One region of the Chryseobacterium sp. HNCC26DJ238 genome, then DNA from elsewhere that is predicted to be linked to it. Evidence: riboswitches for the same ligand, from Rfam matches in the RefSeq annotation. Region 1 holds a riboswitch; each other region holds the start of a gene.
What was found. Region 1 has a riboswitch for cobalamin ahead of AC2A07_RS12230 (TonB-dependent receptor plug domain-containing protein). Riboswitches for the same ligand answer to the same signal wherever they lie in the genome.
Positions count from the first base shown of each region.

Region 2: it holds a riboswitch for cobalamin, as region 1 does, so the genes downstream of both, AC2A07_RS15365 (acyl-CoA thioesterase) here and AC2A07_RS12230 (TonB-dependent receptor plug domain-containing protein) in region 1, are expected to answer to the same signal.
Region 3: it holds a riboswitch for cobalamin, as region 1 does, so the genes downstream of both, metE (5-methyltetrahydropteroyltriglutamate--homocysteine S-methyltransferase) here and AC2A07_RS12230 (TonB-dependent receptor plug domain-containing protein) in region 1, are expected to answer to the same signal.

Region 1 covers NZ_JBXUGI010000012.1:89-10,478, reverse strand. Annotated here, with positions in the region: gene AC2A07_RS12235 (YncE family protein) at 1-434, opposite strand, end outside; gene AC2A07_RS12230 (TonB-dependent receptor plug domain-containing protein) at 451-2,475, opposite strand; cobalamin riboswitch at 2,595-2,743, opposite strand; gene AC2A07_RS12225 (SusC/RagA family TonB-linked outer membrane protein) at 3,387-6,275, shown strand; gene AC2A07_RS12220 (RagB/SusD family nutrient uptake outer membrane protein) at 6,287-7,885, shown strand; gene cdd (cytidine deaminase) at 7,940-8,422, opposite strand; gene namA (NADPH dehydrogenase NamA) at 8,529-9,581, shown strand; gene AC2A07_RS12205 (DUF2752 domain-containing protein) at 9,612-9,899, shown strand; gene AC2A07_RS12200 (CCC motif membrane protein) at 9,923-10,252, shown strand.
Region 2 covers NZ_JBXUGI010000016.1:66,979-77,368, reverse strand. Annotated here, with positions in the region: gene AC2A07_RS15385 (helix-turn-helix domain-containing protein) at 359-2,053, opposite strand; gene AC2A07_RS15380 (hypothetical protein) at 2,310-2,585, shown strand; gene AC2A07_RS15375 (ATP-binding cassette domain-containing protein) at 3,001-3,663, shown strand; gene AC2A07_RS15370 (SGNH/GDSL hydrolase family protein) at 3,697-4,494, shown strand; cobalamin riboswitch at 4,557-4,738, shown strand; gene AC2A07_RS15365 (acyl-CoA thioesterase) at 4,851-5,234, shown strand; gene AC2A07_RS15360 (HD domain-containing protein) at 5,417-6,007, opposite strand; gene AC2A07_RS15355 (hypothetical protein) at 6,109-6,330, opposite strand; gene AC2A07_RS15350 (PadR family transcriptional regulator) at 6,666-6,995, shown strand; gene AC2A07_RS15345 (PspC domain-containing protein) at 7,008-8,729, shown strand; gene AC2A07_RS15340 (1-acyl-sn-glycerol-3-phosphate acyltransferase) at 9,032-9,628, shown strand; gene AC2A07_RS15335 (hotdog fold thioesterase) at 9,676-10,110, shown strand.
Region 3 covers NZ_JBXUGI010000008.1:182,986-193,375, forward strand. Annotated here, with positions in the region: gene AC2A07_RS09815 (HPP family protein) at 1-85, shown strand, start outside; gene AC2A07_RS09820 (hypothetical protein) at 91-429, shown strand; gene AC2A07_RS09825 (TIGR01777 family oxidoreductase) at 582-1,496, shown strand; gene nudK (GDP-mannose pyrophosphatase NudK) at 1,533-2,114, shown strand; gene AC2A07_RS09835 (hypothetical protein) at 2,135-2,704, shown strand; gene AC2A07_RS09840 (Lrp/AsnC family transcriptional regulator) at 2,839-3,300, opposite strand; cobalamin riboswitch at 3,454-3,639, shown strand; gene metE (5-methyltetrahydropteroyltriglutamate--homocysteine S-methyltransferase) at 4,039-6,360, shown strand; gene AC2A07_RS09850 (NADP-dependent oxidoreductase) at 6,420-7,421, opposite strand; gene AC2A07_RS09855 (SDR family oxidoreductase) at 7,432-8,196, opposite strand; gene AC2A07_RS09860 (SDR family oxidoreductase) at 8,403-9,098, opposite strand; gene AC2A07_RS09865 (alkene reductase) at 9,221-10,312, opposite strand.

The DNA of each region.
Region 1 (10,390 bases):
TAAGACGTTACATAAGCGTAATCGTTATGAAAATTGATATAACGGCAGTTTTTTACGGGAATTTCGCCGATATGTTTTGCCGTTTTGGCATCCATCACCTCAACATAATTTGAAAGGTTGATGACAGCATACAGTTGATTTCTGTAGACCTTAATGTCATTACCTACATCTCCAAGGCTGTTGACTACTGTAGGATTTTGTGCATTGTAATAATTTTCAGTATAGGTTCCTGTAGTATAGTCAAAAAAATCGATTGAAGCTTTATTGCTTCCCATATTTCCTTCATTCAATACATATAATCCTTTGATATCGATATCCTCCGGTTCCTGTACTCCCGAAGTATTTGCACCAAAGTTGACATAATCGTAATCTTCTCTACAGGAATGAACTGTAAGAAGTAAAAAGAAAACAATAAACAGATATGCTTTTTTCATTTTTGAAATCTTTCTGTTAAAAATTGATTCTCAGGTTCACCCTGTAATTTCTTCCCGGCATGGGGAAATTCTGAATAATACTGTAATTCTGATCCAGCAGATTGTTGACTTCCAGTCCTAATCTGAATTTCCACTTGTTCATTTTAAATTCCCTTGTTCCGGAGATATCACTCGTATACCAGGGCTGCTCAAAATTTCTGTTGATGTTTTCAGACATATGATAGCGTTTCCCTACGTAGATAAAACTGTAATTCAGCTGCCAGTCCTTATAGGTAAGTCCCAGTAATGCACTCCCGTTATTTTTTGCAGTGTATGGAATCTGATTTCTGTAATAAGAAGTAATTTTGGTTTGAGTGACATCCAGAGCCTCGTTGAAAGTGTAGGTAAAGCGGCTGCTTAAGAGAAGGTTTTCAGCAATGAGCCAGATAGCCTGTGCAGAAATATCAATTCCTTTGATTTCCACTTCACCAAGATTGATCATCGTCCATCGGAATTGCTGTCCTTTGGGATAAGCTATAATTTTATCCTGCACTTTATTGTAATAGGCGTCGGCAATCAGATTGATATTTTGTAAAACTCCTGAACGGAAATCTTTATTAAAAGTAAATCCGACATCATATTGGTTGGTGAATTCCGGTTTTAATTGTGAACTTCCCACATCTGTGTAATACAGGTCATTGAACGTCGGCATCCTGAAAATTCTTTTATAAAATCCATGAACCTTAAATTCTGCAGAAAATGGCTGGTAGGAAGCAAATACAGCGGGTGTAAATTCAGAACGGTTTTGAGGTGTCGAAAACAGGGTGTTTTCTATCTTTTCCTGTACGAAAGTTCCCAAAACACTTCCCTGTAATTTAAATTTTTTAAAATCAAATTGTGTTGCCAGTGCGACAAGCTCCGTATTTCTTTCAGGGTAGGCAAATTGTCTTAAATTCGCATCTAAGGTATTATATTGGTAATCCGCCGAAAGGTTGATTTTCCAGAATTTGTAAGGCGTATACTGATGGGCTGTTGATATGTAAATCTCTTTCTGTTTATACGTATTGTCAATTAAGAGAGGCGTACTTTCCGGGTTATCATTGAAATAATGGGTGTAATCATCAGCAAACTTAGAATTGATCTGGAATTTATATTTCGGAGAAAATTCTTTCTCAAAGCTTCCCTGTACAAAAAAGTTTTTATCCCACTGCCTGCTAGAGAAAATAGTATTATTTTTAGTGACGGCTCCGGGTATCCCTCTTTCAGAATCGTAATAGAACGTCTTCAGTTTCCAGGTTCCGTTATTGATTTTTCCAAAAACACCTGCTTCAGCACGCAAGGCTTCAACATCTCCATTGGTTCTTGTTCCATAACGCTCCCATCCGAGGCTTCCGTCAGGTAGGGCAACTCTCTGATGAAATTTGTATTCACCGTTTCCTGTAAGATATTCTGTACTTAAGGCAAGGCTGATGTTACTGCTTATTTTTTGCTCTACCAGTATAGAAGGATTCACAACTCCGAAAGATCCTGAGCGATAGTTAAGGTTAACATTTGTTTTTTTTGAATCTGTGAATACCGGGGTTCTGCTTTGAAGATAAATTGATCCGGAAGAGCCAAAATCTTTTGCAGACTGAAAAATTTCACTTTTCTGACCATTGTACAGAGATATTGATTCCAGGTTATCTAAAGAGAATCTTCCCAGATCTACCGTTCCGTTCTGTGCATTTCCCATCGGTATGCCATCATAAAATACCCCGACATGCTGTGACCCCATTGCACGGATATTGACGGTTTTCATACCGCCGATCCCTCCATAGTCTTTGATCTGAACGCCTGCAAAATAGCGTACAGCATCTGCTACAGATGTGCTGTTTAATTTTTCAAGTTCGGCACCGGTAAGCTTTTGTGATGAAATTACGCCGATTTCCTGCCGTTTCGTATTTAGAATAATGTCCTGTATCATTCTTGTATGAATGGTATCATTTTCTATCTTCTGTGAAAAAACAGAAACAGGGGCAGCCAGTAAAAATAACAGCGCAGCAGAGTAAAAATGCTTATTCATTCAATTCTAATAAAAGCTCTAAAAATGGCTTTGTGAATGATATAAATAGAAGGAATTAACCTATAATTGTTCAGAACAAATAGATTTTTAAACCGACTACGCCTCACTCCACGAAAGCTTCATCTATGATTAATTTAAAAGGTGTCTGACTTGTCAATGTTTTATTATAGGTTAAACATCACTTACAGTAGCGGGTCTGCTTTGGATTTTCACCAAATTCCCTTTTTAAATCAGTGCAAATTTAAGTTTTTAATTCATAAGAGGCAATGAGATATTGTTAATTTTCAGATTGTTTTTTTACAGATACCGTAACTGTTCAGTTTTGTTATGGAAATTTTGTTGCTGTAAATTAATTAGAAATGTAAATTTTAAAGGCAGGAGACAGTATCTTAAAAATTAATAGCGATTAATAAGTGCTTTAAGTGCTTGAATAATTTCAGATGTTGCAGGTATTATCAATATGGGTAAATCAATTTAAAATAGTTATTAATCATCAGAGATAAAAACCTGTTATCTCTGATGACAGAATTTTGATCCGCTTAATTAAAAAACATCCCGGCTAACGGTTTAATATAATTTTGGAAACCATTTTAAAGACAATCCCAGTTTTATAAACGCAGGATGAAATTTATTAATTGTCAAAACAATTTTCTGAATAACAATTTATCTGAAACTAATAAAATTTTATAATATACATTACTATATAAATAATCAAAATATAATGAAATTTATTAAAAAATAAAGAAGTGATTAATATTAACAAAAATGTGATTTTGTTGCAGTTTTATTTTAATGAAAATCAGATAATTGTGTAATTTTTTAATAAATATTACTGTTTTACGTTAATTTGGATTGTTGTTTTAATAAAAAATTAACATATTTGTGATAGATAAATATTAAAATTTATTAACATGAATGTGAAAATTAAAATTTTAACTGTAGGAGTTGTATTCTTTACCGGTTCATCTGTATTTGCACAGGATTCAATCAAAACAAAGCAGATTGATGAAGTCGTAATGGTAGGATATGGTAAACAGAAGCGCAGCCAGCTTACAAGTTCGATCAGTAAAGTAGACGGGGATGATATCAAAGGATTGGTTACTCCAAGTTTTGAAAGTCAGTTGGCGGGAAGGTCTTCCGGAGTACAGGTTACGACGCAGTCAGGTATTGTGGGAGCTGCACCAAGAGTAGTGATCAGGGGGATATCCTCAATTAATTCAGGTACCCGGCCACTTTACATTGTTGACGGAATGCCGATCAATTCCGGAGATCTCGGGGGATATGCAGATGCCAATGCTTTAGGAGATATCAATCCCAATGATATAGAATCCTTTGAAATCCTGAAGGATGGTGCGGCAACAGCCATCTATGGTTCACGGGCAGCTAATGGTGTTGTATTGATTACTACCAAAAAAGGGAAAAAAGGTGCTGCTAAGGTAAGTTTTAACATTGTTAACGGATATGCTTTTCCTTTTAAAACCTTTAATCTTCTTCAGACGCCTGAATTTTTGACCATCTCCAATGAGAAGAGAAGTAATGCAGGTCTGGGCGATTGGGCTTCCGGAAACAGCTACAATACCAATTGGCAAAGGGAAGTTCTTAACAGAGGCGCAGCACAGTCTGATGCTGGCTTATCAGTAAGTGGAGGCAGTGATAAAACAAAATATTACTTTTCATTAGGATATTCTGAACAGGAAGGGATTGCAAAAAGTAATCAGATGAAAAGATATTCTGTGAAATCGAGTTTAGATCACAAATTCAATTCGTGGTTATCAGTCGGTGGGAATATTGCCATCACTAAAACAGATTATTCCGGTCTCAATACCGGAGGAAGCAGTATATCGGGGAATATGTTCAGTGCTGTAAAACAGTTACCCAATACCCCTGTATTTGATGCTGATAACCCAACCGGTTACAACATAAATCTTGCAAACGGATTCATGGGGCAATGGGATAATCTCCAGCCGGTAGGTGAAAATCTTTCAAATATTTCCTACATTCTTGCGAATAATAAGTATCAGTCGAATATTATGAGATCACTTCTCAATCTATATGTAGATGCCAATATTGCAAAAGGCCTTAATTACCGATTTCAGACCAATGTAGATAATGCGGATACTAACGGGCTTCTTTACTGGGATGCGCTGCATGGTGACGGGCGAGGTACCAATGGAAGAATACAAAGTAATAATACCAAATTACTGAGATGGAATATTCAGAATATTCTGTCATATAACAAAACTGTGGCAGATGCTCATAATTTTGCTTTTACAGGAGTTGTAGAATATCAGAAAGATAGTAATAAAAGTTTTTTCGGTGTCGGGACTGATTTATTAGACCGGTTTTTTAACCAGGCTCTGGTGACTGACTCTTACGGAACACAGCAGTCCGGCGGAAGCGCCACGGAGGCAGGCCTTATTTCATACGTTGCCAGACTGTCTTATAATTATAAGCAGAGATATTTCCTTCAGGGATCCATCAGAAGAGACGGGATATCGAAATTAAGTCCCAATACAAGATGGGCAAACTTTACCGGGTATTCTGCGGGGTGGAATATCTCAAATGAAAGTTTTTTTGAAAGAATCAAAAATACAGTCAGTGAATTGAAATTCAGAGGGTCATATTCTGAAACAGGAAATACGGAGATTGGCAGTTATCCTTACATGGGGCTTACCTCTGCCTCCAAATATGGTGCTCTCAACGGCATTGCTTTTACCCAGTTCGGCAACGAGAGACTGGAATGGGAAACCAGTAAAAAAATAGATGCAGGAATAGATATTTCTTTCTTCAGAAATAAATTGAAATTCATATTCGACTATTTCCAGAATGATATCGACGGACTGATCATGAATGCTCCTGTACCCGCATCTTTAGGTATTCCGGATAATTCAATCAGAAGGAATGTCGGAAGCATGACCAATAAAGGATACGAATTCAGTGTAGAATACCAGGCTGTTCAGAAAGATAACTTCTCGTGGAACTTAGGAGCGAATCTTACACTGCAGCAGAATAAAGTAACCAGAACTTCAGGAAATGCAGACCTCATCGGAGGGTCTTCAAATGATTCATCCATTGCACCTTATATCATTATCAGAGAAGGATATTCTATAAATTCTATATTCGGATTTGATTATTGGGGGGTTAATAAAGCCAACGGATTTCCTGTTTATGTAAAAGCAGACGGAACATTGATTCAGGGAAATCCTGCCAACAGCAGCTATTCTGTCTTTAATCCGGATAATCCTGATGATACTTCAGTATCTGCTTCCCTGACTTTGGCAGATAAAAAAATAATAGGAAATACGGTTCCGAAATATTTCGGAGGATTTAATTCTAAAATCAATTATAAAAACCTGGATCTGGGCTTTCTCTTTAGGTTCAGTGGCGGAAATAAAGTCTTCAATGCAACAAGAAGAGATTTGATGACGATGAATTTAAATAACAACAGTGCTGAAATATTAGGAAGATGGCAGAGCACTTCTAATCCGGGAGACGGGCAGACTCCACTGTTATATGCAGGCGCAAATACCATGATTAATCAGTCGAGTAATGCGACAACCCGATTTGTGGAAAAAGCTGATTTTATAAGTTTGGATAACCTTACATTAGGATATACATTACCTAAATCCTTAACTGATAAAGTCAATGTTTCATCCTTCAGGATTTTTGTACAGGGACAGAATTTATTTATGATTACAAAATATAAAGGTCTGAATCCGGAAATGGAAAGATCGGGAGTTGATTTGAACGGAACTCCTAGAGCTACCGTGTATTCTGTAGGTTTAAATCTTAATCTTTAAAATTTGATGCAATGAAAAAATATATAAAATTAATCACTATTATAGCAGTCGGTTTTTCCTTAAACAGCTGTACAGATGATAATTTATTAGATCTGACTCCGATCAATAATATTCCGGTTGAGGAAGCCTATTCAACACCGGCACTTATAGAAAGTTCCATGAATGGTGTGTATAATGCCGCAGCGTTGGGTCAATATAATTCGACCAGTTCAAACGGAGGAAGAGGGTACATATGGGGTGCGGCTTTTATACCGCAGGGTGATACAAGAGGTGAAGATGTGGTTAACACACAGGCATTTTTTCTCTTTACCTATACCAATACCTATGATACAGGCACAGCCAACAATACCTATTATTGGGTAGACGGGTACAGGTTGATCAACAGATGTAATCTATTGATTGAAGGAGTTACCGATGCTGTATCAAAAGGAATTGTGAGTCAGTCTGTCGCAGATAACTATATTGGGCAGGCTAAGTTTCTGAGAGCCATTACCCATTTTGAAATGCTGATGTATTTTGCAAGGCCTTATCAGTTTACGGCCGATGCATCGCATCCCGGAATTCCTTACCGGGAAGTTGGTATCAATACTGCGGCCGAAATAGAATCTGAATTGCTTAAAGGCAGAAATACCGTTGCGGAATGTTATGATAAAATCATCAGGGATTTAGATGATGCAGAAACAACAATCACGAATACTGCTAAATTTAAAGCAACGAAGAATGCAGCAGTCGCTTTTAAGACCAGAGTGTACCTGCACAAAAGAGACTGGCAGAATGTAATTACTGAAGGAAATAAGCTTAACGGGGCATTCACGCTCACCGCATCGCCCGAAGACCCTTTTGTCGTTAAACAGAATTTCAGTAATACTGAATCTATTTTTTCTGTACAGCAGGATGCTGCCAATAACCCGGGTCCTAACGGAGCGATCTCTTCTCTTTATTCTGCGAGGTTACTGGTGTGCATCAGTCCTATTATATGGAGAGATCCGCAATGGCTTGTAGATGATAAAAGAAGAACAGATAATTCTGCATTGGATAATGCTGCGCTTCGTGGAACAGGACTTGTTTTCACAAGCGGAGGAAGAAAATTCACCAACAAATATAAAGCGATCAGGGATAATGCAGGGGGAGATCCTATCAATACTGATGCAGCCCCTGTCATCAGGTATGCTGAGGTGGTACTGAATATGGCAGAAGCGTATGCAAGAACCAACGATCTTCAGAATGCCCTGATCAATCTGAACAGAGTAAGAAACAGGTCACTGGCAGATCCTGCAGCACAGGCCTACACCTCGGCAACACTTTCATCACAAAATACCCTTGTCAATGCGATCCTTAAAGAAAGAAGGATAGAGTTCCTGATGGAAGGAAGACGATGGAGTGATATTCACCGGCTGCAGGGAGATGATATAGCACCGATAAACGGTATCCCGGCAAAAGTAGCAGCAGGAAATCCTCCGGCTTCTGCATTTGTTCTCGGAACGGCTTACGACGGGCCTTACGGTGTCGCAGCTGTGCCTGCGTCAGATTACAGATTTCTCTGGCCGATACCGCAAATGGAAACGGCGAGCAATCCGACACTGGCAGAACAGCAGAATCCAGGATGGTAATAGTAGCAGATAAAAAAATCAGGAAGAATTTCTTTCCTGATTTTTTTGAATATTCTATAAAAATGTAGCATCAAAATAGAAAGGAAGCAAATCTTTAATAGACTTTACTTTGAAAACTTCTTCATTCAGGTTTGAAAAATAAACATCAATGTTTTCATTCTGTTTCGTTTCATATTCCATCATGCTCTGCCGGCATGCCCCACACGGTGGAATAGGCGGCGTCTTTTCTGAAAACTCTTTAGGTCCTCCTATGATGAATATTTTTTTGATTTTTTCATTGGGGAAATTGGCACCAATCCAGAACAGTGCGGTCCTTTCTGCGCAGAGCCCTGAAGGATAAGCCGCATTTTCCTGATTATTTCCGGTATAGATCTCTCCATTTTCCAATAGTACAGAACACCCGACCAGAAAAGCGGAATAAGGTGCGTAAGCATTTTCGCGCGCCTGTTTTGCTTTCCCGAAAAGCTCTTTTTCTGTTGCATTCAGTTCAGTGATGCTTTTGAAATGCTCGTAATTGATTGTAATATCTTTTTTCATTATCGCTCCGTAAAAGGGCGGTAAATGTACCCCTTTTTATGAAAGCTGGCAATATCTTTGTTACGTTACTAAATTTGTAATTTTAAAACTTTAAAAATCAAATTGAATGTTATATACTCCAATAAAATTTAGAAATGTAGAACTGAAAAACCGTTGGGTAATGTCGCCTATGTGCATGTACTCATGCGAGAACGGATTAGCCAACGATTTTCATTATGTACATTATGGAAGCCGCGCTCAGGGAGGAACGGGTTTGATTATAATTGAAGCGGCCGGAGTGGAGCCAAGAGGAAGGATTACCAATAAATGCATGGGAATCTGGAATGAGGATCAGGCTGCTGAACTTCAGAAGATTGTGGAATTTGTTCATGAAAATTCAGATTCCAAAATAGGAATTCAGATCGCTCACGCAGGAAGAAAGGGTTCGACATGGGAAAATAAACAGATTTCTGTAGAAGAAGGCTGGGAAACCATTGCGCCAAGCCCAATTCCTTATCATCCGTCAGAGAGGATTCCTCACGAATTGTCGGTAGAGGAAATTAAAGATCTGGTTCAGAATTTCAGAGATGCAGCAGAAAGATCCGTCAAAGCAGGTTTTGATGTCATTGAAATACATGCGGCACACGGATACCTGGTTCATCAGTTTCTGTCACCTCTTTCCAATGTGAGAACAGATGAGTATGGCGGAAGTTTTGAAAACAGAATACGCTTTTTACTGGAGATCGTGGATGCTGTCAATCAGGAGCTCAATGAAAATACGGCTCTGTTTGTAAGAATTTCAGGAACTGAATATGCAGAAAATGGATGGGATGTTAATGACAGTGTAAGGTTATCCGAAATTCTTAAAAATCATTCGGTTGATCTGGTTGACGTTTCAAGTGGAGGGAATATTCATGGAGCAAAAATTTCTGTTTTTGACGGATATCAGGTTCCATTTTCCTCCCAGGTTAAAAATGAGGCTGAGGTACACACAGGAGCGGTAGGCTTAATTACTTCAGCCGGACAGGCAGAAGAGATCCTGCAAAAGGGAGAGGCTGACCTGATTTTTGTGGCAAGGGCGATTTTAAGAAATCCGTATATAGCCGTACAGGGATCTTTTGAAATGCAGGAAGATAATTTTTTCCCTCATCAGTACCTCAGAGCAAAAATTTCTTCCTAATTTTAGCACAATCAAAATCAAAAAGTAAATATGAAGATTGAAGACTTTATGCTTCCATGTCCCAGTAAAAAATTCTTAGGAATAGAATGTTTCGGCTGCGGTACTCAAAGAGCAATTCTACTGGTTTTTGAAGGGAAGTTCAGTGAGGCATTTCATATGTTTCCTGCCGTATATACTTTACTCTTGTTTTTTGGTTTTGTAGTGGTCAATTTTATTGACAAAAAAAGAAATTATGGGCAGGTTCTGATATTTCTTGCAATTATTAACTCACTAATCATGGTATTTTCTTACTTTTATAAACATTTTTTCATCACATAAACTAAACATTAAAAAATTAAATTATGAATCAACAAAAATTACCAAATGCTACAGCGGTTTTAGTATTAGGAATTGTATCAATCGTTGCATGTTGCTGCTATGGAATTCCAGGCCTGATTGCCGGAATTATCGGTCTTGTACTTTACAAAAAAGACAATGCGCTTTATCAGCAGAACCCAACCCTTTATTCTGATTATAACAATTTGAATACAGGTAAAATTCTCAGTATTATCGGTATTGTTTTAAGCATACTTTATATCCTTTATTTGATCTTTGCTATCGCATTCATCGGATTTGATGCACTTTCTGATCCAGAATTGATGCAGGAAAGAATAAGAGATCTTCAAAATTAAGGAAAGTCACCTATTGACTTAGAAACCGCAGTAATGCGGTTTTTTTTATGTCCTGTAATGTAAATTTGGGAACGGCTAATAATCGTTATTGCAATTAATCCCTCAGGACAAAGAATATTTTGAATGTGTAATAAATAT
Region 2 (10,390 bases), on a different contig from region 1:
TTTATTAAAAATAATTTTCACTCGGTTTATAAATATCCCAAATCAGCATAAATCATCATCACAATAAACTGTAAATCAATGAATTAATAATTAATCAGACCGTCAGAATTTATAAATTACTACGTAAATATTTATAAATGCGACCGGCATCATCTTGCGGTGCATTGCAGAAGTTTATACTTTAGCACTATAATAATTAAGCAGAAAGCCAAAAAACATAAATCAGCTTTCAAATTAAAATTAAACATTCATCATTATCACAATAAAATATATTGTTTCATCACTTAGTTTCTATTAGTAGTATGCCAGGATTGCAAAATCCTGGCATCTACTTTTATATCCACAAAATTATTTAGATTTACTCACCATTCTCCAGTTCCTTGATCCTTTTTTTGATAAAGTCCACAGGACGGATTCCGTTAATTTCCAGAAAAATATTAGAAAAACTCTGTCGGTTGCTGAAACCTGAAGCTGAAGCTACATGCTCAATAGAATACTTTCTCCACTCTTTATCGTGATAAATTTTTTGAGTTGCATAATTAATTCTCAAAACATTAATATAAACACTGAAATTACTGCCCTTATATTCATTAATCACCTGCGACAGATAAGAAGTATTGGTCTTAAAATGCTCTGCCAGTTTTTTCAGGGTTAATCCTCTCTCCAGAAAACCTTCCTCAGTCTCAAAGACACTGATATCCTTAAGCAACTTTTCAACGATATTCTGATCGAGCTTTATATTTTTACTGACATCGAATTTTAAAGGCTCACTGACTGCTACTGGATCAGCAAATTTCTCTTCTTCAATTTTAACCAGCAGCTCATTGTATTTTTGCTGAATCTGTTTTTGCTTTCTGTTCCTGTAAAACATGATACACCCCAAAAGTACAATAACGATTCCACAGATGATCAGCAGCCCGATTCCGAACGAATTTGTTTTTTCCAAATTTTCTTTAACTTCCAGGAGCTGTTTAGTATCATAATCTTTATAAATACGTGTAGACAAATATTTGAAATCCGAAGAGATCACACTGTCCACTTTTAAAAGCTGATTGGTATAATACAATTCATTTTCCGGATTATTCTGTTTTTTATAATAATTAATGAGCTCCTCATAATTACTGCGCAGTTCAGGAAGTATAAACTGATGTTTATTGAATATCGAATCTACTTTTTTATAATTCTCAACACCCAGCTCTTTTTGACCGAGGTCAGTATAGTTTTTTCCTTTGTAAAAATATACGTAGGATGCCCAGGTAAAATCATTCACTTTTAAAAGACCGGGGAGTGACTGATCAAAATCTTTTATAGCTTCAGCATACCTTTTATTTGAAAAATGCAAAACCCCTAAACTCTTCTTAAAATAACTGTTTTCAAGACTGAAATCTTTTGTTTGAGGCGTAGAAGCTTCAGCAAGTTTTAACAGCTTCTGTACTTCACCAAGATTCCCCAAAGCCTGATAACAGATGATTGCCTGATGAAGCGAGTTAAGATATCCTTTTTTATTATTGTAGATGAGATTTTCATGAAAATCACCCTGAGCATTGGTCTCAAAGTAAGCAATACATTCTTTAAAGATTACCAGTGACTCCTCATAATAACCCAGATAACTTTTAACAACACCAATATGATAGAGATTCTGATATTTTAAAAAATCATTCTTGGAATCCTTAAGATACTCATACGCTTTCAAATATTCATTTAATGCTGATTGAAACTTCCTGTGATTAAAGTAGTAAATTGCACCTTTACTAACATATGCATCTCCTATCAGATCATGATTTCCAGATTGTTTAGCTGCAGAAATCGCACTGTCAGAATATTCTATCTTCTGATCTTTCGAAAATAAAATAGCATCTTTATATCCCTGAAAAAGTTCAGAATAATTTTTCTCTGATTTAGCTTTTTTGATATATTGATTTAAATAAATAAAAGCTCTTCCGTCATTTTCTTCGTACCCCCAATATTTTTTTCGTAAGCCAGAATAAATATCCTGAGAGAACAAAAATGACACGAAAAAACAAAAGCAAAGCGCAAATATTCTCTTGATCACGGGATATGTACATTTAAAAATCATAGCCAAAAATAAGCAAATTCATCTAGTATCACAACCTGATACAGAAATAAAATCTGTTAAAATAAAAAAACCATAAACAACTGAATAAAAGATATTTAAAACTTACAGTCATGTAAATATTTATAAATTATTACAGCTATACTTATAATAACATCCCAATAAATTGGATTAATGTTGATACATCAATATATTTGTATCAGAAATTAAGTTAACAAAATTAAACAATATTAAAATGGTTCACAGATATCTTTTAAGCACTCTGTTTATAGCAAGTATTTTGACAGTGTCTTGCCGCCAGGATGATGAAATCGATGAAAAGACAAACGAAGATACTGTTTTTTTAAAAAAGGAGGTCAGTCCGGAAAATGAAAGCTCTGTAACATCCAGAGATTCCATTTATATTATATTGAATGGTATTGATCCTCCGAAAAACGGAACGCACTGGAAAAATGATTCTATCAGGCCAGTGAATAATGATTATAACCCGCCAAAAAACAGTACGCACTGAAAAAGCGAATAGTCAGTAACATCCCATACGACACCAAACATTTATATATAGAAAAAAGCAAAACTAATATTAGTTTTGCTTTTTTTCATAATGAGTTTACTGTGTATATTAAAACACCGGAATTCGATCCGGAATTCATCTTGCAGAAAATGATTAAAATATTGTTCATATTTTACATAAAATTGTTAATTCCGGCAGTTTCATTTTCTTTGTTGCTTTGTCCGATCACCGGACTTACATTTAAAAATTTCGGATTATGCTTTTTTGTCATTTTACCTGTAATGCATTATTTACTCTATGAATTAAGATTGAGAAATGAGTATACTTTTTATGCAAACTTTGGATTCTCAAGATTATTTCTATGGCTGACAACCTTGTTCATTGCATTGACTGTAAAAATAACAACACTATTCATATGAGCAGACTTCATATTGACAGCATTACGAAATCATTTGGACAGAGAAAAATTCTGCAGGACATCTATCTGTCTCTTGAAACAGGGAAAACTGCAGGTCTTATCGGTAGAAACGGATGCGGCAAATCTACTTTGTTACAGATCATTTTCGGTACAACCAGAGGAAATAATAAGTATATAAAATTCAATGATACTGTTCTTAAAAATCAATTTGACAGAAATAGCAGAATTGTTTATCTGCCACAATATCCTTTTTTACCCAAGAATGTGAAGGTTAAAAATTTAGTACATCTTTTCTGCAATCCTGAAAATTCTGAAGTAATTAAAAAATCAGATCTAACAAAATCTTTTATAAACAAAACTTCTCATCAGTTATCAGGTGGTGAAGTAAGACTCCTGGAGACAATGCTGATCATATTTTCTTCAGCAGAATTTGTATTACTTGACGAACCTTTTCACAGTCTCTCACCAAAAACCGTCTCTGAGGTAAAAAAAATAATTCTTGAGCAGTCAAAATATAAAGGTTTCATCATTTCCGGTCACCAGTACCAGGATATACTTGATATTTCGGACGACCTCTACCTGCTTGCAGATAGTCATTTGAAATTAATAAAAGATTTAGCGGAATTGAAAAAATACAATTACCTGTCAAAAAATATTTAATTTTATATCTTTGACCTATAAATATTCTTTATAATGAGGTTTATCAACAAAGCAATTTATCTGCCCGTTTTTATTATTTTTTCGTTTTCACTTATTTTTGCACAAAACAAAGTTCCTTTTGGCGTTGTAAAAGCTGAAGAAGGATACGCAATGGTACGGGTTCATAAAGAAGATTACCGAAAAATTGTAGACAAAATCCGTATGAAAAGAGGGGATGTATTCGTTTATGTAAAGCCGGCACCCGGTGAAACCGAATGGATATGGATTAAATACCCGGAAAAGGACGAAACCGAAAAACCTTTTGTAAGATACGACAGCCTTACAAAAGAAGGAATGGTGAATAAAGGCAGGATTGCATTTATAGATCAACTGCCGCAATATACCCCATCTAAATCTAAAAACGGGAAATCGCTAATTTTTACCGATAATAACAATCCAAAAATTCCCACTTCACAGAGAAGCAAAGTCGTTATCGACATCTATCCTTCCAACGCAGGCTTTCGTAAACAGGTGAAAGATGCAGATGGAAATATTACTGCGATAGACAAAGTAAAACCATGGGGAATTGATAAAGAATTACCAGAGGGAATGACAGAAATAAAATCAATCAGGGTGCAGCAGCCGGGAAGAGGTTCTGTTTTTGTAAGAGAAGCTATAAAAAATATGTTCCAGCCTACAATGAATTTTGAAAACATTGGAGTCACCTCGATCGATAATGACCATATTTTCCTCTATATGATTAATGGTTCCGGTGCAAACAGATATACAACACTTTGGACTATTAAGGAAGGAAAGGTAATGAGCCAGATTATTTTTAAAAATCCTGAATAATTCAGCTATTTATCTTTATTTTTGTATTTGAAAGTATTTGCCTTTAGCACCTTGCTGAACACAAATACTATCAGGGAATTGGTTCTGCTTAGGTGCAGATGAAAAGGGAACCGTGTGCAAATCACGGACTGTCGCGCAACTGTAAAGTAACTTAGGTCTTTATTAAAATCCACTGTAGCAATAAATATGGGAAGGAAATAAAGATGTTACAAGTCAGGAGACCTGCCTCTTCCTTCAGACAAAAAAAACTTCCGCGGTTTGAAGTTGTTGATCTCATGGCATATTTCCGGAATTTACTGTTCCTGACCTTTCTGTCTGTTTCAATATTCTTCACTTCCGCTTAATTAATAATGAATATGACTACAGAAGAACGAATTGAAAATTCAGAAACCCGTATCTTTAAAGCGGTTTTCCCTAATACAACCAACCATTATGACACTCTTTTCGGCGGCACAGCAATGCAGTTGATGGATGAAGCCGCATTTATTACAGCAACTCGCTTTGCAAGAAAAAGAGTGGTCACAGTAAGCAGTGATAAAATTGATTTTAAAAAACCTATTCCTGCAGGAACCATCGTAGAGCTGATTGGAAAAGTAATTCATGTCGGTAAAACGAGTATGAAAGTAAATGTGGAAATCTATACCGAGCAGATGTACTCTTATGAGAGGGAAAAAGCAATTGTAGGAGATTTTACTTTCGTAGCTATTGATGAATTCAAAAAACCGATACAGATCCTCTAAAGAGCAGATAGCTGTACCGAATTGATATAGAAAAGATATCTGTTAATTTAAATTTTAAAAGTCTGTTTAATTTTTGAATAAATTAAACAGACTTTTTTATTAATAAGATTAATGTAAGCCACTCATTCAGAAATAACGAAGCCTTCTAAAATTCTGAAACATGGATCATCTGTAACTCAAATTTATCTCAGAACCTTCTCACTTTTCAGATTACCATCCATCAACAGCTGAAAAGCTTCTCCCATTTCATCGGAAGCCCTGCTGATCGCATTTTCAAGCATATGCCTGATCTGCTTCTCCGATACTGCTGATTCAGTCCAGCTTTTTCCCGAAGTATAAGAATTGAGGATAAAAGGCATTATTCTGTCAATCGCACATGCAAAAATGGCATCAGGTGTTTTTTCTTCTTCAAACTCTAACCACAGTTGATAAAATTCTGTACGGACAGGCTCATCCAGGATTCCGAAAATATTTTGAGCAGACAGTTTTTCTCTTTCAAATTTACCAGCCATAGCTACTTCGTCAAAAAGGAAGGTATCACCAGCTTCGATCTCAACCAGATCATGTATAGACAACATTCTTATAACCCTAAGGAGATCAATATCTGCTCTGTTTTTAGCATAAGGAAAAAGAATCTGAGCTAAAACAATGATCTGCCAGGAATGTTCTGCAGTATTTTCCCTTCTCGAATCGTCAGCATTGAAGTTTCTCCGCTGTACATTTTTTAATGCGTCGACTGCTATAATAAAGTCAATTTCTTTCTGGATTTTCATATTTCAAAAATAGGAATTACAGAGAATACAAAGCAAATTACATAATAAATTAAACCCTGCTGAACACTTTTAGACAGGATTACTATTTTAATAAAATGCAATTAAAATTCTATTCTGAGATCATAAGCATGACTTACTAAAATGACGACTTTATCATCATATTCGCTCAGCACAGCATCAGCATCCTCATAGCTCCCGTCATCGCCTTTCTTCTGAACCTTTATTTCCCCAAACCCTATAGTTTCTCTGGGTATTTCTAATGAATAATGATTTTCACTTTGATGATACGTTAAATTTTCTGTTATAAAATCAATGTACTGCATGATAATTATTTTTTTTGTTATTGTTAACCAGGAATCAGAGAAATAAAATATTTCTGTATCCACAATAAGCTATTTCTATTCCAAAAGCGGATCAAAATCTGTAAAAATCTAATAAATATTGACTTTAAAAAACTATTTTTTAAAATTTAAAATGAATCGATAAAATTTATTATACTGAAAATCAATTCTTTAAAATAAAATATTAAATAAATTCACTACTTTGTATTGCATATTACCATTTTAATTACATATCTTTGTAATGTAGAATCGGAGAAGTTTAACCAGCTGGGAACTTCAATTGATTTTATATAACTAACTAACAAAACTTATCAAAGATGAATACTGAAAATACCAAAGCGCAAATGCGAAAAGGGATTCTGGAATTCTGTATTTTAAGTCTTATCAATAATCGCGAAATGTATGTTTCTGATTTGATCGATGAACTAAAAAAAGGAAAACTGGATGTGGTGGAAGGAACCCTCTACCCACTTTTGACAAGATTAAAAAACGGTGAATTTCTTTCTTACCGATGGGAAGAATCTACCGGAGGCCCACCAAGAAAATACTATCAGATCACGGAAAAAGGTAAAACTTTTTTAGCCGAACTGCAGAATACCTGGAAGGAACTTACAGACTCCGTCAACCAAATCACTCAAAAAATTTAAAAAAACAAAGCTATGAACAAGACACTCTCAATAGGACTGGCAGGTTTTTCATTCACAATCGAAGAACATGCTTATATAAAACTCAGTGATTACCTTAACGCTCTGAGAAGCTCACTGGATGCTTCGGAAGCAGATGAAGTAATGCATGATATAGAGATCAGAATGGTTGAAATTTTCAGAGATTCTTTAGCAAAACGCGAGGTAATCAATGATGGAGATGTAGAAAGAGTAATCGCGCAGATCGGTTCTCCTGAAAAAATTGAAGAACAGGAAGAAGCCTATTATTCTGAGAAAAACGCAAACCGGAATAATTTTTCAGGAACAACACAGACTGATAAGAGACAGCTGTTCCGTGATCCCGAAAAACAAAAGATTGCAGGAGTATGTGCAGGTCTTGCAGCTTATTCAGGAATGGAAATTACCTGGATGAGACTGATCTGGATAGGAGCATTTATATTTCTTTGGGTAGCTCCCGGATCATCTTTTCTTGTAATAATTTTATATTTTATTCTTTGGGCAGTTTTACCAAAGGCAGAAACAGCTTCTGACTTTCTGAAGATGAAAGGTAAACCGCTGAATTTTGATAATCTGAAAGAGGAATCAGGTAAAATTGTACAGTTTGCCAACGAAACAACCACAAGAGCAGGTGAAATCTATATAGAAAACAAACCTTACATCAACAACGCCGGAAACGGAATATGGAATATTTTAAAATATATCATCGGCGGTTTCTTTGCCTTCATGGCAGTTGGAAGCATTATAGGTGTATTTGTTTTATTTGGTCTTTTCGGAATGGATTCAAATTTCCCCGGTGCGAATGAAATGAAGTTTTACTTCGACGACGACGGGTTGTATAAAGTATTAGCGGCAATTATTATCCTTGGATCATTAATTCCTGCAATTATCTTCAGTTTGCTGAGCATCAAGATTTTCTCCCCTAAAACCAAACTCAGAAATATCGGGTGGGTGATTGGAGTTCTTTTCCTTTCAGTAATTGCACTGGGCTCTTATTTTGGTGTAAGCATGGCAAAAAGAGAAATGTTCATGAAAGGACAGAAAGAAGATACGGAGGAAATTGCAATCAACACCCTTTCAGATACGATTTATGTTGATATGAAAAATGTTACGATTCCTCAGAACTTCACTGCATATGATGATGATCTGTTTTCAGATAAATCATCCGTATTTAAGAAAGACTGGATTCACATAGATGTAACGAGAAAAGCAAATATCAAAACACCTTATTTAATCATTAAAAAAGAGGCTAAAGGATACAACATTCCGCTTAACGTAAGTGTACCTGTAGAAATAGTGAACAACAAGGTAATTCTTCCCAATTACATCAAATATCCTTATGATCACCGTTTCAGAGATTACAGCATTGATTATGAATTGGTAATCCCTCAAACAGCCATCGTAATCCCTTTGAAAAAAGACCAGATGAATTTTGACGGAGATACAGACGGTAACGGAATCAATGATAATGAAGAAAATCAGGATAATGACGACGAAAACGGCAACATCTCAATTGAGAAAAATAAAATTTCCATCAATGGATCTACGATTGAATACAACGATGACGAGAAAGACAGTGTAATCATCAACGGAAAGAAATATCAGAAAGATGAGGCCAAAAAGATCATGGATACGATGAAAATGAATATTGACAAAATGAAAGACGTGGATATAAAGATCAAAGACGGTAAAAAAGAATTTTCCATCAAAACCAAATAATTAAACCTGAGAGAGTGACGGAAGGTGTGGATGAATAGCAACAGTTTGAAACCCACACTCTTCTACTCTCATACAAATCGTAAAAAATTTCATTAATTAGTGGTTTATATGTCAAAATAATCTTATATTCGTAAAAAATTTATTAATCTAAAAAACAACAAATCATGGTACAGGTAGTTTTAGAAATTGCAGTAAAAATCGCAGATTTAATCAGCGGATTATTTTAAGACCAATAATATTTCAATATATTTGTAAAGTATAACCAAAATATGGTTATACTTTTTTGTTTTAAAATTACATTCATGAGAAAGCTGCTAGGCAAACTTATATTAAAAATTCTGGGCTGGAAAGTCGTTCTGCAAGGCGATGTGAACAGCCTCAACCGTTGTATTTTAGTTGTAGCACCCCACACGCACAATATGGAATATATATTGGGAAACCTTGCCTACTGGTCTCTTGGAAAGCCTCTGAAAATTATTATAAAAGATGCTCATACCAAAGCATGGTACGGCTCACTCGTGAGAGGTCTGGGAGGCATCGGTATCGACAGAACCCAGAAAAATGATCTGATCAATTTTGTGGCAAATGAGTTTAAAAAGGATGATTTCAGCCTTGTGATTACACCGGAAGGAACCAGAAGCTGGGTACCCAAATGGAGAAAAGGTTTTTATCATATGGCTCTGGCTGCTAAAGTCCCGATTGTTTTGGCAGCCGGAGACTTTAAAAGAAACATTGTGTATTTAGGATACACGATTCCGTATGAAAGAATTGCTTCGGCATCTTTCCTTGAAGTGATGGAAGAAATTCAGAATTATTATCTCAAATATGACATCGGCCCTAAAATACCAGCCAACTGGAATCCTAATATTATAGGAAACGAAGCTGATACCAAAATCTAAATCACCCATTACTTATTACCCATTACTTATTACTTATTACCCACATCATGTATACGACAGGCAAAACGAAAGAAGAAATTTTAGAATTCATCAATCATTGGGGAGAGGAAACTTTTGCGAAGACCCTGGGTATCCATTTCACTGATATCAATCTTGAAAATGAAACCCTTACGGCAACCATGCCTGTTTCTCCAAAGATCCACCAGCCTTTCGGGATCATGCATGGCGGTGCAAGCTGTGTTCTGGCAGAGACGATGGGCTCAAGCCTGTCTAATATTTTCATTGACGGAAGTAAGTATTTCGGTGTTGGAACCAATATCAATTCCAACCATTTACGAAGTAAAAAAGATGGCATCGTTACTGCAGTTGCACGATTTATCAGAAAGGGAAAAACAATGCATGTTTCTGAAATAGAAATACGTGATGAAAAAGGTCAGCTGATCAATCATACAACGATGACAAATAATATTATTAATAAATAATAGTGAAATGTAAAATACAGAAAGCTGTTTTTTTGAGTCTTTTCTTTCAATGAATTAAAAAGGAATGAAATCTTCAACCTGCTTTAAAATATCAGGATTGAAAAGATCATCAGTCCATATCAGATCAAAATCACATGATTAAGGTTATCTGAAATACTTTATTGAATAAGCTATATTTTCAACTCAGACAACAAGCATAATTTTATCAAATACTTTAATATTAATCTTCCTAACAAAACTGATTATTCACAATAATCATCAATATCCGCCTAACAGTATA
Region 3 (10,390 bases), on a different contig from region 1:
TATCACTAAAAACAGAAGTTATCCAACGAGTTCAAAATGGAAGAAACTTCTGCATAAAAAACACAAACACACTTTGAAAAATTAATTGCTATGAACTGTCTTGAGTGCGGCGAAAAAATCATTGGAAGATCAGATAAAAAATTCTGCAATGACGCCTGTAGGAATTCTTATAACAACAAACAGAACAAAGACTCCAGTAATCTTATGCGGAATGTCAACAATAAACTCCGCCGAAACTACAGGATTCTGAGTGACATTAATGTGGAAGGCAAAACGAAAGCCGCCAGATCCAAACTTGATGGCTTGGGATTTGATTTTAATTATTTTACACAATTTAAAGTCTATAAAAATGGTTCTGAGTATAAATTTGTCTATAACCAGGGCTACAAAATTTTGGATGATGATTATATTCTGATTGTTAAAAATTGAGGGAATTAAAGACTATACTATAAGGTTGATCGAAATTTGTTTTAAACCGGTTTTTTCTTCCCTATATGAAAAGAAGCCAATTTTAAAAAGATAGAATACCCTAATTTAACAGTTACGTCAGCATCATTAACTAAGTTAAAGTAAATCAATACATGAAAGAAATTGTCTTAATCACCGGAGCCGGCGGATCTGTTGCAAAGGTTTTAGCAAAGAAACTGGAAAACGAATATTTGGTTCGCTTTCTGACCCGAACCCCCAAAAACGAAAATGAGTTTGAGTTTGAGTGGAATATCAAGAATGGAACTGTTGATGAAAAAGCTTTTGAAAACGTCAGTCACATCATTCATCTTGCGGGTGCAAATATTTCTGATCAGCGGTGGACTGCTGAGCGAAAGAAGGAAATTGTCTCAAGCCGTATCGATTCGGCACAATTGATTTTAAAAACTTTACAAAAGAAAAACATTCAGTTGAAATCCTTCATTTCAGCATCTGCCATTGGAATTTACGGTGCAGTTACTTCGGAGAAAATATTTAAAGAAGAAGATCAGAAAGGGAATGATTTCTTGAGCGAAGTCGTGATTCTCTGGGAAAAGGCAGCAGATGAATTTTCAGAAAAAGGAGTGGCTGAAAGAGTCGTGAAAATCCGGATATCCATTGTTCTTTCCGAAAAAGAGGGTGCTTTGAAAAAAATGGCTGTTCCTGTAAAATTGGGGGTCGGATCACCACTCGGAACAGGAAAACAATATATCCCATGGATTCATATTGATGATCTTTCTTCTGTTTTTGAATTTGCTATGAAAAATGAAGACATGAAAGGTGCCTATAACGCATCAGCACCACAACATACTGATAATGAAAATTTCACAAAAGAAATTGCAGAGGTTTTAGAAAAACCTATGTTTATGCCTAATATTCCCGGATTTATAATGAAACTGATTTTTGGCGAACTGTCTGCAGCGTTGTTAGAAGGCTCAAGAACTTCATCTGAAAAGCTCCAGAATGCAGGCTTTCACTTTAAGTTTCCAAATCTGAAAGATGCATTGGGAGATCTTCTGAAAAAAAATTAATCAAAAAAAACATCATTTAAAAAGACTGCCTCATCTATGCAAAATAAAAATGTACATATCGAAAAGACCGAAATTCTTTCCCAAAACTGGTACACATTAAAAAAGATCACCTTCAATATCAGGAAAAAAGACGGTACCGCTGAAACCCAGAGCAGGGAAGCCTATGACAGGGGTAACGGGGCGGTGATTTTATTATACAATACAGATAAAAAAACAGTAATTTTAACCCGGCAATTCAGGATGCCTACCTATATCAACGGAAATGAAACAGGAATGCTGATTGAAGCCTGTGCAGGTTTATTGGATAACGACCATCCTGAAGAATGTATAAAAAGGGAAACTGAGGAAGAAACGGGGTATAAAATAAAAGAGGCTCACAAAATTTTTGAAGCGTATATGTCACCCGGATCCGTTACCGAAATCCTGTATTTTTTCATCGCTGAATATTCTATTGAAATGAAGATGAACAATGGTGGCGGCCTTGAAGAGGAAGGAGAAGATATCGAAGTTCTGGAGATCAGTTTCGAAAAAGCTCTTGATATGATTGATACTGGTGAAATTAAAGATGCAAAAACCATCATGTTACTTCAACATCTGCGTATCAAAAACTTAGTATAGATTTATTTAAAATAAAAATTATGAAATTTCAATTTTTGATTATCCTTTTTCTTGTTTTTTCTACTGCGTTACCGGGTCAGAAAAATGAAGTTTTGAGTACAAAGGATCAACATGCTGTTGAGCATTTTAAAAATAAATATAAAAAGAAAAATCACAAGAAATTTGAAGGTAAGATCAGCTTAAAAGACAATCAGATCAGTTATGATGATAAAGTGATTTTTTTTGACAAGTCTGATAAAACATCAATTTCAATACTGCAGCAGGGACTCATCTATCCGCAGCTTCTCACAGATTATCAGATGCAGAAATTTCTGGATGAGACGACGGATAAAACTCAGAAAAGATTTTTAAAATTACAGAAGGATCCGAAAGCTTCTTTTGATGTTAATAATATCAATGTAAAAATTTCTGAACTTCCTTTTTTACAGTTTAATGAGAAAGTCAAAAGATTCAGGCTTATTACAAGAAACAGAAACCTGCCCAATTCGATTAATTATCTTATCGAACTGACCAATTCTAAAGCGGTCAAAAATCTGAGCATAGAGGAATTTGTAAAAGATGCTAAACTGACGTATCTTGATCAGGAATAAGGTGAAGAATGAAGATCTTATTAAATTAAAAAAGGATGTATTACCTGTCGAGAAATCTTAGTGTAAGAGTTCTGCTAATTGATAACATTTATGATTTAGCATTTTAGGAAGTTATTCTCACTATTTTAAATTTCTTAAATACTTAATCCATGTGTATTCTTCACTTCAGCCATTACAAAAGTGCTGTGTGTACTTCCTATAGAATCAACGGAGCCGAGTTTATTAAAGACAAAATCCTGATAATGTTTCATATCTCTTACCTGAACTTTCAGTAAAAAATCAAAATCACCTGAAATGTTGTAACATTCTGCAACCTCATCTATATTCAGAATATCTTCTACAAACTGATTCCCCACGGAACGGTCATGAATTTTCAGTTTTACCTGGCAGAAAACCGTAAAACCGCGATTCAGTTTTTCAGCATTCAAAACTGCTGCATAATACTGAATGTAGCCATCCTGTTCAAGTCTTTTGACACGCTCAAAAACAGGTGAAGTAGACAGGTTAACAGCAGCTGCCAATTCCTTGACCGTTAATTTCGCATTCTTTTGCAGGATTCGAAGCAACTGAAGATCCTTTTCATCAAGTCTTTCCACAGAATAATATTCTTTTTAAATTTACAATTTTCAAATATACAGAATATTTAACTTTTAAAATAAATTAGAAAAGAATTATATGCTTAATTTTTAGTTTAAATCCAATGATTCAGCTTCAATTTATACCTTTGACACATAAATTGTTCTTTTACATACTTCATCAACGGAAAAGGTTCTGTATAAAGCAGATTAATAGGGAATCGTGTGCAAATCACGAGCTGTCGCGCAACTGTAAGTAATATACCAAAAGTTTTTGTCCTTGAAATATCCACTGTTAAAACGGGAAGGATGGCAAAAACTGTTACAAGTCAGGAGACCTGCCTGTTCCGAATGATCAATGCTCCCGCGACTGGAGTTTTTGGATTTATAGATGATACATTTTGGTTTATTTGATTTAATATTTTGTGGAATGTAAACGCAAAGATTTTGTTGCTGATGCATTGATTCAGAAAGCAAAGAATTGCGATAAACAGCTTATGAATACTGTTAAGCTTTGAAATCAATTTATTGATTAACTCTTTGCCTTTATAACTGTTTTCAAGTTTAAATTAAATTTTGCAATGAAAAGTTACAGCCATTTAAAATTTGATTTTATGTCAGACTTAACTGGGATTTTTAAATTTTAAGTCAAAAACCATTTCCAAGTGTATCTAAAATTCTAAAAACTCTTTAAGCAAAAGCATTACGAAGCATCCTAAAAGAACTTTATGATTATTATTTAATTAAAAGTTAAAAAAAATGCAAACACACTTACTTGGCTACCCGCGTATTGGCAGCAACAGAGAACTCAAAAAAGCCTGTGAACAGTATTGGTCAGGCAAAATAACTTCAGACGAACTGCTGGAAGTTGGGAATACCATCAGGGAAAATAATTGGAAACTCCAGCATGAAGCAGGAATCGATCTTATTTCCTGTAATGATTTCTCCTATTATGATCAGGTTCTCGACATGACGTTAACCGTTGGAGCAATTCCTGAACGGTATGAGGAAATTGCTTTCAAAAAATCTGAAACTGATCTTTATTTTGCAATGGCCAGAGGCATCCAGAAAGACGGTCTGGATATTACTGCGATGGAAATGACCAAATGGTTTGATACGAATTACCATTACATTGTCCCTGAATTCCGGAAAAACCAGGAGTTTACATTATTCTCGAATAAAATCATTCAGGAATACATCAGTGCAAAAAAGACAGGGGTGACTGCAAAACCTGTGATCATCGGATTACTCACTTATCTGTTACTGGGAAAAGAAAAGGGAGAAGCTTTTGACAAATTGGATTTAGTGCAAAATTTACTTCCTGTTTATATCCGGATCTTAAAAGAGCTTGAGAATCACGGAGCGGAATACATTCAGTTTGATGAACCGTTTTTAGCATTAGATCTTAGCGGAAAAGCAAAAGAAGCTTATCAGCATGTCTATACTGAAATCAGAAATCATTTTCCCAATCTGAAATTTATTGTTGCTACTTACTTTGAAGGATTAAAAAACAATCTTTCTTTAGTATTTGCTCTTCCGGTCGATGTTTTACATATTGATCTTGTCCGTTGTCCTGAACAGCTGGATGAGGTTTTGGATACGATTCCAAATACGCTTAGCATTTCACTGGGAGTTGTTGACGGAAGAAATATCTGGAAAAATGATTTCAGCACGTCACTTGCGCTGATCAGAAAAGCTGTATTGAAGTTGGGTACAGACAGGGTGTTCATCGCACCTTCCTGTTCACTCCTCCATACTCCTTTTGATCTGGACTCTGAAAGAAATGAAGCCATTCTCTCTCCTGAAATCAAACAGTGGATGGCTTTTGCCAGGCAGAAAGTCTATGAAATTGTCAGTTTAAAAAAACTGGCTTCAGAAAATCCAAATTATACTGTTTTACAGGTTTTAGCAGAAAACAAAAAGGCCATTGAAAATCGTAAAACTTCTGAATTAATTCACAATCAGAATGTTAAAAACCGCAGTAAGGAAACAACTGAAAAAAATGCCCGGAGAAATTCGTCTTTCAGTATAAGAAAAGAAGAACAGCAGAGGATTCTTCAGCTACCCCTGTTTCCTACTACAACGATCGGTTCATTTCCACAGACGGCAGAAGTGAGAACCTGGAGAGCAAAGTTCAAAAAGGGTGAACTGAATCCTGAACAATATGATCTATTATTGAAACAGGAAACTGAAAGAACAATTCGCTGGCAGGAAGAAATTGGAATTGATGTTCTTGTTCATGGAGAATTTGAGCGGAATGATATGGTGGAATACTTCGGCGAACAGTTGGAAGGATTTGCTTTCACACAAAATGGCTGGGTTCAGAGTTACGGAAGTCGCTGCGTGAAACCTCCTGTGATTTTCGGAGATGTTCACAGACCAAAACCTATGACCGTGTACTGGTCGGAATATGCCCAATCTTTGACAAAAAACTGGGTAAAAGGGATGTTAACGGGACCGGTAACCATTCTTCAATGGTCTTTTGTCCGTGATGATCAGCCACGTTCGCTAACCTGTAAACAGATTGCCCTCGCCATCCGTGACGAGGTAAAGGATCTTGAAAAAGCGGGAATCAGAATCATCCAGATTGATGAACCGGCGATTCGTGAAGGACTACCGTTGAGAAAATCTGACTGGCAAAATTACCTTAAATGGGCAGTGGAGGCTTTCCGGATTTCGGCAAGCGGTGTAGAAGATGCAACACAAATTCATACGCACATGTGCTATTCTGAATTTAATGACATCATTGAGAATATTGCCGATATGGATGCCGACGTCATCACGATAGAATGTTCCAGAAGCCAGATGGAACTGCTGAATGCTTTTGCCGATTTTAAATATCCGAATGAGATCGGACCGGGAGTGTACGATATTCATTCACCAAGAGTTCCGTCAAAAGAAGAAATGGTGGAATTGCTGAAAAAAGCACAAACCGTCATTCCCGCAAAGCAGCTTTGGGTAAATCCTGATTGCGGCCTGAAAACCCGTCATTGGGATGAAACGGAAAAAGCACTGATTGCAATGGTAGATGCTGCAAAAGAAGCTGCAGAAACTTTCAATAAGGAAATAAACCTGGTTTAGTAAATATATTCAGGCAGGAGTTTCTAACTCCTGCTTTATATTTTAAACATCAAAAAAAATCATTTTATTTTTATTACAGCTTTTCCTTTTGCCCGACCACTTTCTACATATTTCAGAGCGTCACTGGTCTCTTCGAATGAAAAAACCTTGTCGATGACCGGTCTTATTTTTCCAAATTCTATCAGTTTTGTAATTTCTGCCAACTGCTTCCCATCAGCTTTCATGAAAAGAAAAGAGTAATTGACATTTTGTTTCTTTGCTTTCCTTCTGATTTTACTGCTCAGCAACTTAGTGGCAATTCTCACGTACCAGGGCAGATTAAATTCTTCGGCAAATACAGGAGTTGGAGGACCGGAAATCGAAATTATTTTACTGTTAGATTTTACAACATTAAAGGATTTCTCCAGAGTCTTAGCATCCTGACTGTTTAACACGAGATCATAGCCATTCAGGAGGTCTTCAAAATCCTGCGTTTTATAATCAATAAGCAGATCAGCACCAAGACTTTTCAGAAGTTCAAAACTTTTTTCGCTCGCAGTTGTTGCGACTGTGGCACCAAGATGTTTTGCCAACTGGATCGCAAACGTTCCCACTCCACCAGATCCCGCCTGGATAAAAACCTTATGACCTTTCTGAACATTGGATTTTTCGACCAGAGCCTGCCAGGCTGTTAAACCCACCAAAGGAATTGACGCCGCCTCTTCCATTGTTAGGTTTTTGGGTTTCAAAGCAATATCTTTTTCATTAACAGAAATAAATTCTGCAAAAGTCCCGATATGAAAATCGGCTGCTCTTGCATAAACTTCATCCCCTACTTTAAATTTTTTCACTTTTTCACCAACTTTTACGACAACTCCTGCAAGATCATGACCTAAAACCAGCGGCATTTTGTAAGGTAAAATTAGTTTAAATTCACCACTCCTGATTTTGGAGTCTAAAAGATTCACGCTCGCAGCATGAATTTCAACCAAAACCTCACTATCTTTTATCGTTGGCTCAGGCAAATTTGCCAGTTCTATTTCGCTCTCTTTGCTGTAACGGCTGATACTGAATGCTCTCATATCTTAAATTTTATTTTATAAATTGATTAGCTTTTTTCGGATTGATAAGCCTGAAAGCTGTTTTCGGAAAGAACCTTCTGATGATATTAACGGTTTTGGCATCTCCCACACGGATGGTTTCCCGGTTTCTTTCTAATCCTCTGATAAGACCTCTGACCATTTCTTCTGTAGATATTTTCTTATCATTTCTTTCAGCGGTCATTTCAGTAGCGACAAGCGGTGGAACCAATTCGAAGATTTTAACCGTACTTCCTGTAATTTTTAAGTGTTCACGAAGGGAAACTGTATAAAAAGCGAGGGCAACTTTTGAAGAGGAATACGTTGCTTCAATAAGTGACGGAACCATACTCAATATTGATGTTGTATTAATAATAGCCGCTTCTCTTCTTGATTTCAACATATCCATAAAGATATTATTAATTCTGATGACACCAAGGTAATTAACGTCCATTTCGTAGGTTGCATTGTCGATATGTTTGTCATTAGCAACGCCCAAATTCAGCGGAGAAGTCAAAACAGCAGCATTATTATACAAAATATCGATTCCACCCAATTGTGAAATGGTGTTGAAAAGTAAATTCACATCTTCTTCTTTTGAGACATCACTTTTTATGGCAGTAAGATTGGGATGCAGACTTTTTGCTAAGTCAAGTCTTTCCTGACTTCTTCCGGTGACGATGACTTTTGCTCCTATTTCTAAAAACTGCTTTGCAGCTTCCAATCCGATCCCGGAAGCTCCACCGGTGATTAATATTGTTTTTCTTTTTAATTCCATGAGATTATATTTTTTAATTACTGATTTACCTGAAGACTATTTTTAATGTTTTTTGAACACAAAGGGCACTGAGCTTTATCCTGCTTGTCGCTTTTCAGTTCACAGAGCCGTTTCACTTATGGAAGTTCACAGGGTCTTTCAAAAATTATTCACTATGCGAGTTTGACATTTTGCAGTTAATTTCAAATATTATTGATTAAGCAGGTTCATTTGGAAAAAAACTGTTTAGAATCGCCAACAGGAACATCAAACTGGTTTTTTGAAAGTGCCAAAAACAATTCGTCAGCCACTTCGGAAGGAGGAATTCCTTCTGCACCACCAATTTCTGCAGAAAATTCTGTATTGACCAATGGTGGATATACTTCGAAAATATGAATATTCCCCTGCTCTTCATAAGTCTGTCTCAAAGCTGCCGTATAACTGTGTAATGCCGCTTTTGTTGCACCATACGTCGGCAGCATTTTATGACTTCCGAAAACTGAAATTGAAGAAATATTGATCACCGCTGCTTCCGTTTTCTGAACCAAATGAGGAATTAACAACTCTGTAAAATGAATAACACTGAAATAATTGGTATTCATTTCAACAGCTGCTTTTTCATGTGCATTCTGCGTTTCATTCAGTAAATAAGCAAATGCTGACCCCGCATTATTGATGATGATGTTAATTTCCGGATGATTGGTTTTTAATTCTTCTGCGATGCGTACCCGGTCTGTTTCAATAGAAAGGTCACCCTGAATGGCTACAGCATTTTCCAATTGTTGCAAGGCACCCTGGAGACGTTCTTCATTTCTTCCGTTGATGATGATTTTGTTACCTTCTGTGCTTAATTTTTTAGCGATGGCTAAACCAATTCCGGCACTTCCGCCACTGATGAATACTGTATTTGCTGTTGTTTTCATTTTTTCTTTGTTTAAATGTTTGTGTATTGTTATGATGGTCAGGTTTGCGACAGGGATTGCAACGGCATCCTTTTGTGAAACAAAAGATAGAGTGGAAAGCCCGGCCGTTCGCCCTAATTATTTTAATTGTTTAGCATGGGATAATCGATATACCCTTTTTCCCCAGGCGTGTAAAAAGTTGACTGATCCGGTTGATTAAGTGGTGCGTTGGTCTTAAAACGCTCAACCAGATCAGGATTGGCAATGAAAGGGGTTCCAAAAGAAACCAGATCTGCATCGCCATCCTGCAAAACTTTTGTGGCAGTTTCTTGGTCAAAACCCCTGTTGATGATAATCGTTCCGTCATAAATTTTGCGGAAATGTTTTGCTACTTCCTGAACAGCATCAGAATTACCTGAAACATCCGTAAATGGTTCAATCAAATGAAGATACGCCAGATCATAACCGTTGAGACGGCTGACGATATAATTGTACAGTTCAATTGTTTCATCATCAACTAAAATCCCCATAATTCCGTTGAGCGAAGGATTTAGACGGATGGCCACCTTCTTTAAATCTGCAACTTCTCTGATCGCATCCAGAATTTCGAAAAGAATTCTGGCTCTGTTTTCTACCGAACCACCATATTCATCAGTGCGGAAATTTGAATTTTTACTGAAAAACTGCTGAAGCAGATAACCGTTTGCCCCGTGAAGCTCTACTCCATCAAAACCAGCTTCAAAAGCATTAACTGCAGCCTGCCTGAAATCATTTACAGTCTGTTTAATATCTTCTGTAGTCATCGGTTGAGGTTCTTCACTATTCTGAAAACCTGTTGCTGTAAAAACCTGTACCTGAGGATTGATATCTGAAGGCGCTAAAGGCTTCTTACCGTTATGTAAATCAGGATGAGAATAAGCACCTGTATGCCAAAGCTGGGCGAAAATTTTGCTGCCCTCTCTGTGAATAGCGTCTGTAGTGATTTTCCAGCCTGCTATTTGTGCTGAACTGTAGATTGCAGGAACGTTAATTACGCCAACCGCTTCAGGACTGATGAAAGTACCTTCTGTGATAATCAAACCTGCGGTAGCTCTCTGCCGATAATATTGTGCAGTTAATTCGGTTGCTTTATTTTCCGGATTGTCTGAACGGCTTCTGGTCATTGGAGCCATCACAATACGGTTTTTAAGTTCTAAGTTTTTGCTCTTATAAGCATCAAAAAGAATGTTTTCCATTATACTTTAAATTAAATTCTGTAAATTTGCTTGCGTTTTGCAAGTGCAAATCTATAACATTACTTTCAAAATGCAAGT